Regions from separate parts of the Vibrio astriarenae genome, predicted to be linked through region 1. Evidence: predicted binding sites of a transcription regulator. Region 1 holds the regulator's gene; each other region holds the start of a gene.
What was found. Region 1 encodes PurR, which represses purine synthesis genes. Its sites were predicted from a motif close to TNANGNAAACGTTTNCNTNA; they were not measured.
Positions count from the first base shown of each region.

Region 2: a site for PurR is predicted at 1,354-1,373, ahead of GT360_RS16945 (formate--tetrahydrofolate ligase). Genes of this name have one in related genera too.
Region 3: a site for PurR is predicted at 1,837-1,856, ahead of guaB (IMP dehydrogenase). Genes of this name have one in related genera too.
Region 4: a site for PurR is predicted at 1,418-1,437, ahead of GT360_RS01120 (NCS2 family permease). Genes of this name have one in related genera too.

Region 1 covers NZ_CP047476.1:27,483-30,661, reverse strand. Annotated here, with positions in the region: gene torD (molecular chaperone TorD) at 233-886, shown strand; gene purR (HTH-type transcriptional repressor PurR) at 1,080-2,087, shown strand; cyclic di-GMP riboswitch class I at 2,232-2,341, shown strand; gene GT360_RS14660 (TfoX/Sxy family DNA transformation protein) at 2,451-3,041, shown strand; gene GT360_RS14655 (TVP38/TMEM64 family protein) at 3,178-3,179, shown strand, end outside.
Region 2 covers NZ_CP047476.1:587,018-590,196, reverse strand. Annotated here, with positions in the region: gene GT360_RS16950 (iron-containing alcohol dehydrogenase) at 97-1,245, shown strand; gene GT360_RS16945 (formate--tetrahydrofolate ligase) at 1,401-3,146, shown strand.
Region 3 covers NZ_CP047475.1:654,983-658,161, forward strand. Annotated here, with positions in the region: gene GT360_RS03225 (zinc ribbon domain-containing protein) at 155-388, shown strand; gene xseA (exodeoxyribonuclease VII large subunit) at 419-1,798, opposite strand; gene guaB (IMP dehydrogenase) at 1,968-3,179, shown strand, end outside.
Region 4 covers NZ_CP047475.1:219,234-222,412, forward strand. Annotated here, with positions in the region: gene spoT (bifunctional GTP diphosphokinase/guanosine-3',5'-bis pyrophosphate 3'-pyrophosphohydrolase) at 1-178, opposite strand, end outside; gene rpoZ (DNA-directed RNA polymerase subunit omega) at 232-504, opposite strand; gene gmk (guanylate kinase) at 590-1,213, opposite strand; purine riboswitch at 1,524-1,623, shown strand; gene GT360_RS01120 (NCS2 family permease) at 1,680-3,047, shown strand; gene GT360_RS01125 (LacI family DNA-binding transcriptional regulator) at 3,134-3,179, opposite strand, start outside.

The DNA.
Region 1 (3,179 bases):
ATTTTACGCCCTGACACTCACAAATACGCAAGCAAGTGCACAACAATCACTCGTTCAAATATATCCGCTTGGATCCTAGACATAATTTCCCACAAACCATCACTTTCATTCACACAAGCCAATAACACTATTCATATTTTCCCTTTATACTCCACCTATCAACTAGATAGCGCTCTCAATACAGCCTTTCTATACTTATGACTTATCCATTTATGATTTGGAGCTTCTCGTGATTGAAGAGATCAAAGCGTTTAATGAAAAACGTGCAGAGATTTATTGGTGGCTGTCGAGCCTATTTGCAAGCGAACTTGATGAGCAAGGTCTAGAGCAATATCAAAGCCCGGAGATCCGCGCATTTATCTCCGGCCTTGGAGAAAATGTTCAATTAGCTAAACCGGTTGAAAAGCTCGTTGATGCACTGAATAGACTACAAGTACGTGAAGATGCCCAACTTGAGCTTTCTGCGGACTTCTGTGAGCTGTTTCTAAAGTCAGACAAAGAAGGCGCTCTTCCCTACGCGTCAATCTACCTTGATAAATCAGGTACTCTTAACGGCAAACCCGCTGAAGAGATGAATGAAGTCCTTGCCAAGCACAATATTCAAGTCACAAAAGGCATGAATGAACCGGCAGACCATATCGCGATTGAGCTCGATTTTCTGGGCAACTTGATCATTCGCTCTAACGAGCTAGAGCAAGAAGCATATATCAATCAAGCACTTGTCGAGCAAGCTAACTTTATTAAACAGCATATTCTCAGCTGGACTCCCCAATTCCATGCACTTTGTCAGAAAAAAGATGACTTTGGCTTCTATTCTGCGGTTAGTGGCCTGTTAGTGGCATTTCTTGAGCTAGACTGTTTATATTTACTGGATGAGCAGTCTTAGATCAAAACGATTAGGATTGCGTCGCAAACGATAGCAGTCTAAAATACTCGGATGTTTTTAAACCGCTTTCAACAAAGCGGTTTTTTATTTGGTTTTTTCCTACAAAAGACTACCGCAACACGGCTCATACTAGGTTTTAGTCACCGCTTGAGCAACGTGCGGTACATAAAAATACGAATCAAGGACCACAACTATGGCCACGATAAAAGATGTTGCGCGTCTTGCCGGTGTCTCAACAACGACTGTCTCGCACGTTATCAACAAAACGCGCTTTGTTGCTGAAACAACTCAAGAAAAAGTAATGAAGGCAGTAAAAGAGCTAAACTATGCACCCAGTGCGGTTGCCCGCAGCCTTAAATGCAACACCACACGCACGATTGGTATGCTCGTTACCCAATCTACCAACCTTTTCTTCTCAGAAGTCATCGATGGTGTTGAGAGCTACTGTTACCGTCAAGGTTACACGCTAATTTTGTGTAACACTGGTGGTATATACGAAAAGCAGCGTGATTACATCCGTATGCTTGCAGAAAAGCGTGTTGACGGCATTTTGGTGATGTGTTCAGACTTAACCGAAGAGCTAAGTGAAATGCTGGACGGCCACCCAGATATTCCTAAAGTAATCATGGACTGGGGCCCAGAGACTTCACAAGCAGATAAGATTATCGACAACTCAGAAGAAGGTGGCTACCTAGCGACGAAATATCTGATCGAAAAAGGTCACGATAAGATTGCCTGTCTAAGTGGTCACTTCGAAAAAGCGGCGTGTAAAGAGCGTATTAACGGCTTCCGCCGCGCGATGAATGAAGCAAAACTTGATGTCGTCGAAGACTGGATCTTGGAAGGTAACTTCGAGTGTGATACTGCTGTATTAGCCGCAGACAAAATTGTTGCCATGGATGAGAAGCCTACCGCTGTCTTCTGTTTCAACGATACTATGGCACTCGGGCTTATGAGCCGCCTGCAAGAAAATGGCATCCGAATTCCAGAAGACATGTCAATCATCGGCTATGACAATATCGAACTTGCCGAATACTTTTCACCACCACTAACGACGGTTCACCAACCGAAACGCCGTGTGGGTAAAAATGCCTTTGAGATCTTACTAGAGCGCATCAAAGACAAAGAGCATGAAAAGCGTGTGTTCGAAATGCATCCAGAAATTGTTGAACGTTTAACCGTACGCGACCTCAACAAGTAAGATACTGATTTCATAAGAAAACTATTAACCCTGGCACTATGCATACGCATGCAAAATGTTAGGGTTATTTTTTTGAATCAACATCACATTATCACCTTTCAAGATGTGATACCTATTCCGCTTTTCTTTATGCTCTTTTGAGAGCCACGCACAGGGCAAACCATTTGAAAAGATGGGACGCAAAGCTTCCGGCCTTAATCAGAATTTTATTCATAACTATGATATTATTCAGGAAAGGTAGCGGGGTTGCCGATGGTAAAATACACGAGCATAACCTTTCCATGACAAAGGGCATGCTGTTTTTTGCTATTCTCTCGGGCCTGAATTTGGTGGCGTGAAATTTCTACACCGAGAATACAAAGCATGGATAAACCAATTTTAAAAGACTCGATGCGCTTATTCGAGCAACTTGGCACTGTCAAGTCACGATCAATGTTTGGTGGCTTTGGCATATTCGTCAATGACACAATGTTTGCATTGGTCGTGAAGAACAAGCTACACGTTCGTAAGTGTGCTGACCTAGAAACTGCGATCTCTCAACACGAACTCGAGCCTTATGTTTATGAGAAGCGGGGCTTTCCTGTCGTCACTAAATACTTCCAGCTACCTGATTCGTGGGTCAATGAGCCTGCGCGCCTTCTATCGGTAGCAACTACCGCTCTCAAAGCGGCTGTTGCTGATAAAGTGAAGCAAGAAACAACGAAGCCTCAACGTTTAAAAGATCTCCCTAACCTTCGTCTTGCAACAGAGAGAATGCTAAAAAAAGCTGGAATCGAGACTGTGACTCAACTAGAAGAAGCGGGAGCGGTGAGAGCTTATCAAGCGATACAAGAGTCGCACACAACACCGGTTAGCCTTGAGCTACTCTATTCACTGGAAGGGGCGATTCGCGGCACACACTGGACTGTGATCCCCCAACCTCAACGTGAAGATCTCGCTAGCCAGATTAATTAAGCTCCACAAACCTTCAAACACCAAAGTCAGCACTATTTGCTGGCTTTGTTCGTTTTGATTGAAAGAAAAATACCTCCTATCCTGTCTGTATACTCACCTGAATCATTAGCTTAAATTGGCGACAGGAGTCTGCACGAT
Region 2 (3,179 bases), 560 kb from region 1:
ATATTGATAAGGTCACTGGAATATTCGTTGCAAAAAACTATCACAAGGTTGGTGCGATGAATGAGCAGAACACATAGTGTTCAAAAGGAAATAACAATGAAATTTAGCTACTCGAATCCTACACAAATTCATTTCGGGCAAGGTCAGATTGCTGCTGTCGCTGGTGCTATTCCAAAAGATAGCCATGTATTGGTGATTTACGGCGGAGGCTCTATCAAGCGTAACGGTGTGTACGAACAGATTGAATCAGCGTTAAGCGAGCATCGTTGGTCTGAATTCTCTGGCGTTGAACCGAACCCAACTAAAGAGACACTGGATAAAGCTGTTGCGAAAATTAAGCAAGAAGGCATCGACTACATCTTAGCTGTCGGTGGTGGCTCTGTGATTGATGGCTCTAAATACGTCGCTGCTGCCGCTCTCTATGACGGTGACGGCTGGGATATTTTGATTGGCAAATACATTGTTGATAAAGCCTTGCCTTTAGGGGCAATTCTCACGCTGCCAGCAACGGGGTCTGAGTCTAACTCAGGTGCCGTCATCACTAAGGCTGAGACACAAGACAAACTTCCGTTCCTTAGCCCATTTGTCCAACCAAAGTTTGCCGTACTGGATCCAGACACAATGAAAACATTGCCTGAACGTCAGTTAATCAATGGCGTCGTGGACGCTTGGGTTCATGTTTGTGAGCAGTATCTAACGACTGCGACGGACGCCTGGGTTCAAGAGGGTTATGCGGAAGCGCTATTGCGTAACTTAAAACGTTTGGGCGAAGGCTATGCAGAGCGTGATAGTGATGAGTGGCGCGCTAACCTAATGTGGACCGCTAACCAAGCGCTGAATGGCCTGATTGGTAGCGGCGTTCCACAAGACTGGGCAACGCATATGATTGGACATGAATTTACGGCTCTTTGGGGTGTTGATCACGCGCGTTCACTCGCGATTGTGCAGCCTTCCCTACTTCGTAATCAAATCGAGGCGAAGCGTAGTAAACTAGAGCAGATGGGTAAGAATGTATTTGGTCTAGATGCATCGGCGGACTTGGCAGAGCGTACGATTGATTCAATCGAACTCTTCTATCACCACTTAGAGGTTGCGACTGTCTTTAAAGAGCACGGTGAAACTAAAGACGCAGCCGTTAAACAGGTGTTGTCGCAGCTTGAACAACACGGCATGGTTGCACTGGGTGAAAACCAAGCGATCTCCTTAGAAACGAGTCAGCAAATTCTTGAGCAAGCTATTGCTTAACCGACACTATTGAGTGATCATTCAACAGCGCACCTCTCGGGGTGCGTTTTTGTTTACAATTCGCCAACAATGATTTGCTTTACATCACGAAAAATCCTCGTATTATGCTCACGCAAACGTTTTCCTTGGTCAAAATTGCTAGTTAAAGAGATATTATGCTGCCAGATATTGAGATTTGTCGTCAGACAGAACTGTTGTCAATTAACCAGGTTGCTAAAGAGTTTGGATTACTCGATGATGAGTTCCAAGCACTTGGTAAACATAAAGCTAAAGTGTCACTCTCAAGCCTTAAAAGGACTAAAGGCAATAAAACAGGGAAGCTGATTTTTGTCACAGCCATTACACCCACTCCATTGGGTGAAGGCAAGACCGTAACAACGATCGGTCTATCGCAAGGTTTAAAGAAAATCGGTCTAAATGCTGCGGCATGTATCCGCCAGCCCTCTATGGGTCCGGTTTTTGGCGTTAAAGGCGGCGCTGCGGGCGGTGGTTTTTCTCAAGTTGCGCCAATGGAAGAGCTCAATCTTCATCTAACCGGCGATATCCACTCCGTAACGGCGGCACACAACCTCGCTTCTGCGGCGATTGATGCGCGTATTTATCATGAGCAGCGTCAGGGTTACGATGCGTTTGAAGAGCGTACAGGTCTGAAAGCATTGCGTATCGATCCTAAAAATGTCGTGTGGAAGCGTGTCATTGACCACAACGATCGCTCTTTGCGCATGATTACAGTGGGTAAGAACGAACACAACAAAACGATTAATGGTTTTGAGCGTGAAGACGGCTTCGATATTTCTGCCGCTTCTGAGTTGATGGCGATCCTTGCTCTTGCAGACGATCTGCAAGACCTACGTAAACGTATCGGTCGCATTGTTGTGGCGTATAACTTGGACGGTGAACCAGTAACGGCTGAAGATCTTGATGTTGCAGGAGCAATGACGGTTAGCATGAAAGATGCGATTGAGCCAACGTTGATGCAAACGCTGGAAGGTGTCCCTACGCTTATTCACGCAGGTCCTTTTGCCAACATTGCCCATGGTAACTCTTCAATTATTGCCGATCGCGTTGCCACTCACCTAGCCGATTATACCGTGACTGAAGGTGGTTTTGGTTCTGATATGGGCTTTGAAAAGGCATGTAACATTAAAGCGCAAGCGTCTCAACAAGCGCCTGACTGTGCTGTAATTGTCGCAACTTTGCGTGGCCTAAAAGCCAACTCTGGCCTGTATGACCTCAAACCAGGTCAGCCAATTCCTGAGTCAATGTTTGATGCTGATGAGAAAGCACTCGTAGCGGGTTTTGAGAACCTAAAATGGCATATTAATAATGTCAGTAAATACGGTGTGCCTGCGGTGGTTGCGATCAACCGCTTCCCTCAAGACTCTCAGCAAGAGCTTGATGCACTGAAAGCGATGATCGAAGCACTGCCAAATGGTGTTGAAGTTGCAATTAGTGAAGCGTTTGGTAAAGGCGGTGAAGGCGCCGTTGAGCTTGCAAACAAAGTTGTCGCACAATGTGAAAAAGAGAATAATTTTAAGCCTCTTTATTCAGTCGACGATTCACTAGAATCTAAGCTATCTACGATTGCGGAAGTCGGTTACGGCGGTAGCGTGGTAATGAGCTATAAGGCTCAACAACACCTAACTGCTCTGAAAAAGCATGGCTTTGACAATCTAGCAGTGTGCTTTGCGAAAACACCAATGTCGATCACAACAGATGGCTCGGTAAAAGGCGCTCCTTCTGGCTTCGATGTGCCTATCCGTGAACTTAAACTGTGTGCGGGTGCGGGTTTCATCTATGCACTGAGTGGTAGCGTAATGACGATGCCAGGTCTTCCTGACAAACCAGCGTTCATGAACTTGGATATTGATGAAGACGGCAATATTGTTGGCTTGAGCTAACAAAATACCTTCTCTGATTTTGAAGCTCAGCCT
Region 3 (3,179 bases), on a different replicon from region 1:
TGTGGTTATATAAATGTTCTTAATCGGGCAGATCGCTGATCACATGGGAAAATGCCGATGATCGCTGTTTGATCTTTTAGATGACAAAGATCATGTTAACTCAATTAAGATGGCGTATCTTAATGGGTAGTTGATTCTGTGAGAGAAGTGAGAAATGACAGAGAATATATGTCCAAAGTGCCAATCGGATCTGGAATGGGATGCAGGGTATGTATGCACTCCGTGCTCGTCTAGGTACCAAAAGATTGGGTACTGTCCAGATTGCTCTGTGCAGTTAGAAAAACTGCAAGCGTGTGGTGCGGCCAGTTACTTTTGTAACTCCTGCAATGAGCTCAAGTCTAAATCGAGAGTCAGGTTTGAGTTTAAAGTTGAAAAAGCTGAGAGCTAATAGAAAAGGGGCGTGATGCCCCTTTTCTATTTATTGCACGATAGACGTCACTTTACCTTTCGCGACGCGGGTAATGAGCACGTCTCCTGTTTGCACTTGCTCTTGCTCGGTGATCACTTCACCAGACTCTAGCTGGGTAATTGAGTAACCACGTTTGAGGGTTGCAAGTGGGCTGACCGTGTCGAGCTTTTCTGCTGCGAGTGCCAGCTTGTGTCGGGATAGGAGCATGCGACGCTTCATCGCTTCGATCAGCTTCTGCTGCGATTGAGTCAGTTGATGCGTTTGCTGCTGGATCACACGAGTTGGTGATGCTTGCTGGAGACGATACTGCTTCCGCTCTACTGCATCGTATTGGCGCAGGACGTACTGCTGCATTGCGCGCTGAAGGCGACGTTCAAGATCATCGAGTTGTTGGGATTGACGTTCAAGCTGGTAGCTGGGATGCTGCTTTTCAAGGCGATGCATCAAGTGGATTAGTGTTTGTCTTTGCTGTTGGAAGTACAATTTACTCGCATTAAAAAGCTTATTAACTCGAACTTGCACATTTTGCGTTTTGTGGCTGTTGTCTCGGCTTACCAACTCTGCTGCTGCAGAAGGCGTTGGGGCACGCATATCAGCGACAAAATCGGCAATGGTCACATCTATTTCATGCCCCACTGCGCTGATAATCGGAATTTGGCTGGCAGCAATGGTTCGAGCGACAATTTCCTCGTTGAAGCACCATAAATCTTCCAGAGAGCCACCACCACGACCGACAATTAACACATCACATTCATTGCGATCGTTCGCTGTACCAATCGCTTGTGCGATACGAATTGCTGCACCCTCTCCCTGAACCATCGTTGGGTAAATCACAACGGGTAAAGAGGGATCGCGACGTTTCAGTACATCCAATATGTCAAATAATGCAGCGCCAGTTTGCGAGGTGATCACCCCAACGCGAGTAGGGTGCTCTGGCAATGGTCGTTTATTGGTTTGAGCGAATAGCCCTTCACCAGCGAGACGCATTTTCAGCTCTTCAAATTGCTGCTGCAGTCGGCCATCACCTTCCGGTTGCATGCTGTCGATGATCAATTGGTAATCGCCACGTGGTTCATAAAGGGATAAACGCGCCTTGACCAACACTTGCTGACCCGCTTGCGGTTTAAAGGTGACTCGGCGATTGTTGCCTTTGAACATGGCGCACTTAACTTGAGCGCGAGCGTCTTTGAGGGTGAAGTACCAGTGACCAGAGATTGGCGCTGAAAAGTTAGAGATTTCTCCCACCAACCAAACAATGCCCATTTCATTTTCGAGCAGTAAACGAACTTCAGAATTTAGACGAGAAACAGTGAAAATATTCGGGTTGGACGCAGCGGGCACGGCTAATCTCAAGACATGAGTATGGAAGTTAGCGGCAATATAATACATATCAAGGGGGGAAATGCAAATTAAAAATAGAAAAATGTGTAGCCAAGCGATTGCGTTGACCGTATAATCCCTCCGCAATATCTAATCCAAAGCAGTTTACTGCCACTCATTATGCGAAACGATGAGTTTGGATTTACCCATTTACCTTTCCTATTGTGAGATATTGCAAATGCTAAGAATTGCCAAAGAAGCGCTGACATTCGACGACGTATTACTTGTGCCAGCACACTCCACCGTTCTCCCAAACACAGCTGATCTTCGCACTCAGCTGACGAAGAATATTACCCTCAACATCCCAATGATCTCTGCATCTATGGATACAGTGACTGAAGCTCGCCTAGCTATCGCACTTGCGCAAGAAGGCGGCGTTGGTTTCATCCATAAGAACATGTCTATTGAGCAGCAAGCGGCTGAAGTTCGTAAAGTTAAGAAATTCGAAGCGGGTGTTGTTACGGATCCAGTGACAGTTAATCCACAAGCGACAATTGCTGATGTCGTTGCTTTGACTGAAAAGCACGGCTTTGCCGGTTTCCCTGTTGTGACAGAAAGCAATGAGCTTGTTGGTATCATCACAGGCCGTGACGTACGTTTTGTAACTGACCTTTCTAAGTCTGTTGAAGCAGTAATGACGCCAAAAGAGCGTTTGGCTTCAGTTAAAGAAGGCGCAACTCGTGAAGAAGTGCAAGAGAAGATGCACGAAGCGCGTGTTGAAAAAGTACTTGTTGTGAACGAAGAGTTCCAGCTAACAGGTATGATTACTGCAAAAGACTTCCACAAAGCAGAGCGTAAGCCGAATGCATGTAAAGATGCACAAGGTCGTCTGCGTGTTGGTGCTGCTGTTGGTGCTGGTGCTGGTAACGAAGAGCGCGTTGCTGCTCTTGTTGAAGCAGGTATCGATGTTCTACTTATTGACTCTTCTCACGGTCACTCTGAAGGTGTCTTGAACCGTATCCGTGAAACTCGCGCAGCATACCCAGATCTCGACATCGTTGGCGGTAACGTAGCAACGGGTGCAGGCGCAAAAGCGCTAATCGACGCTGGTGTAAGTGCCGTTAAAGTAGGTATCGGCCCTGGCTCAATCTGTACAACTCGTATCGTAACAGGTGTTGGTGTTCCTCAAGTTACCGCTATCGCAGATGCGGTAGAAGTGGCAAATGAGCACGGTATCCCAGTGATTGCTGATGGTGGTATCCGTTTCTCTGGTGACATCTGTAAAGCCATCGTTGCTGGTGCGTCTTGTGTCATGGTTGGCTCTATGTTCGCAGGTACAGAAGAAGCGCCGGGTGAGGTCATTCTATACAACGGTCGTTCATACAAAGCATATCGTGGCATGGGCTCTCTTGGCGCTATGTCTCAAGGCTCTTCAGACCGTTACTTCCAA
Region 4 (3,179 bases), on a different replicon from region 1:
GCATTTCCGCCAAGATTCGAGCTACAGCAACAGGGTGAATGATGTACGGTTCGCCGCTTGAGCGGGTTTGCCCTTCATGGGCGTCGCGCGCTACCACATAAGATTGACGCAGAGCCTCAATTTGAGGCTCTGTTAGGTATTCTTGGGCAACGTCTTTGAGGCTATCAAATAGATACAAACTATGGGCCCGACTGGTTGTGCTTACTGAATATAGTTGTTCAGTGAGTTGAATTAGCGGCTGTGAGCAATGCTGCTTACTGCTGCTAGTTCTGCTGCTTCTTGTTCTTGTTGCTCTTGACGCTCGCGTGCATCTAGAACTTCTTTCGTGATAAGACCTTCTTCGATTTCGCGTAGAGCGATAACCGTTGTCTTATCATTCTCTTCTGGCACTAATGCATCTTTACCACCAGTTTGCATTTGACGAGCGCGGCGAGCCGCAATAAGAACTAAGTCGAAACGGTTACCAACTTTTTCAACAGCGTCTTGAACAGTTACGCGTGCCATGAGAACTCCAAAATAGTTAACTAAAATTTAGTGTGACGAGAAATTATACAAGCATCACAAGGATCTTGCTAGAGGAAATATAGACTTACTCTGATAATAGAGCGTCTAACATGCCTTTATATTTTGCTGCTTGCTTATCATGCTTCAAACGCTCTGCGCGAATGATTGCTTTAAAATCCATTAGTGCCGTATCAAAATCATCATTAACAATGACATAGTCGTATTCATTGTAGTGTGAGATTTCTGATTTTGCCTCAGCCATACGCTTAGCGATAACCGCTTCACTGTCTTGACCGCGCGCATTTAGGCGACGCTCAAGTTCACCGTTTGATGGCGGTAGGATGAAGATGCTTTTTGCTAGAGGCATCTGCTCGCGGATCTGACGTGCGCCTTGCCAGTCGATATCTAGAAAAACGTCGATACCTTTATCTAGGTTCTCTTCAATCCATGGGCGTGAGGTGCCGTAGTAGTTACCAAATACTTCTGCGTACTCAAGGAAAGCGCCTTGCTCGATCAATTCTTCAAAGCTCTCTTTCTGCACGAAGTGGTAGTGAACACCATCTTGTTCACCAGGACGCATACCGCGAGTTGTATGAGAAACGGATACTTTCATGGCATAAGTTGGGTTTGTTTCCAGCATTGCTGAAATAAGGCTAGATTTGCCTGCGCCACTCGGTGCCGAAACAATGTATAGAGTACCTTTTGCCATGGAAGTCTTCTCACTCTGGTTAAGTCAAGGTGTGTGGTGACCTAATAGTCACTGGGTTAAAGATAGCATATCTACTGGGTGAATCATCGCGACAGTAGGCTAAAAAATGGACGCGAAGGGTAGCACAAACCCTTGTCTAAGCTCAAGAAAAGATCCTGTCTAGGATCTAGGGTAGAGAGAAAGATTCAGTTTATGTGGTACCGCGATGGCAAACGTTTGCTTGTTTTTCAAGGGTTTGTTTTTAAAGTCGTTTCTTTATTATGGTTTTTGTGCGAAATCTGTTGAATTTTTACTCTATATCGCTAAAATTCGCGCCTAAATTCTGTCGCGTTGTATATGTTGGATGAATGGGATCTGACGTTTCTACCACCGAGCCTATCTTGGTGACTACAACACATTGTCTTGATGCCCGCATCTACTGCATGCAGCGCGATGTACCTACACTTTAAACATAATAGGTTTCCTCGTGAGTCACGAAGCTGCTGCAAAGCCCACCTCTCCTTCTTTTTTAGAAGCTCGATTCAAACTATCTGAACGTAAGACAACCATTGGTACAGAGATCTATGCAGGTTTTATTACCTTCCTAGCGATGAGCTATATCTTGGCAGTTAACCCTGCGATTTTGGGGGATATTCCAGGAATGGATCGTGGTGCGATTTTCACTGCAACGGCGTTGGCTGCGGGTCTAGCGACATTGATCATGGGTTTGTTTGGTAACTACCCAGTGATGCTTGCCCCAGGCATGAGTATGAATGGTTTTTTCAAAGGCATGTTGCTTAGTGGCTCGGTCGCGTTGGTTTGGCATGAAGCGCTATTTGGTATCTTTTTGTCGGGTGTGATCTACCTAATTCTGTCAATGACCAAGATTCGCAAGGCGATGATTGAATCCATCCCTGAGGATTTGAAGCTGGCGATTACCGTATCGCTTGGTCTGTTTATCGCGTTCCTTGGGTTAAAAAATGCGGGCATTATTGTTTCAAACCCAATTATCTTGGTGAGCATGGGGGATATCTCTAACCCTCAAGTCATTATTGCTTATATCAGTATCTTTATTGCTCTAGGGTGCATGATCCGCGATATTAAACTCGCCACGTTCATTTCATTCATTTCTGCGATTTTGCTGACAGTGATCGCGGATGCGTTTATGGGCACGTCTAACGCGCCTATCCCAGAGGCAATTGTGACTGCTCCGCCGAGCATCGAGGGCAGCTTTGGCGCGATCTTTAACTTCTCTGGCTTAACGGCAGAAAAGCTGTTCGATCTGCTATTTATTGTGATTATCTTTTTGATTGTCGACTTCTTTGACGGGTTGAGCACCATTGTTGGTGTTGGCCGTGATGCGGGTATCATCGATAAAGACGGTAAAGTGCCAAACGCTCGTTCTGCACTCGTGGCAGACGCTGGTGGTACGGTGATTGGTTCAGTACTTGGTACAACATCGATTACCGCATTCTCTGAATCCGGTATTGCTTCTGCCCAGGGTGCGAAAACAGGTTTGGCGGCGGTAACAGTGGCGGGTCTATTCTTCTTGTCGCTATTCTTCTACCCAATCTTCTCGATTTTCTCTGCGGCGATGGTTGCACCCGCGATGGTGGTTGTGGGTATCTACATGATAGGTCGTCTAGGTCAGATCAGCTGGGAGCAGAAAGAGTCACGCATTGCGGCTTTCTTTACCATTATGTTTACGGTATTGAGCTTCTCGCCAGCAAACGGCATGGCTATGGGCTTTATTAGCTACGCGTTCTCAATGTTCGTGGCTGGTAAAGGCAAGCAGGTACACCCTATTATCTATGCGCTATGTGGTCTATTTATGCTTTATCTTGTGCTGCTATAGATTGATATCAGTTCGATAGTGAAAAGGGTCAAAACTCACGTTTTGACCCTTTATTTGATCTTAGTATTTTAATACTTCGAGAAATGCTAAGAGAGTGCGAATTTCTCTAGTGGTTGCTGCCGGGGATTGCTC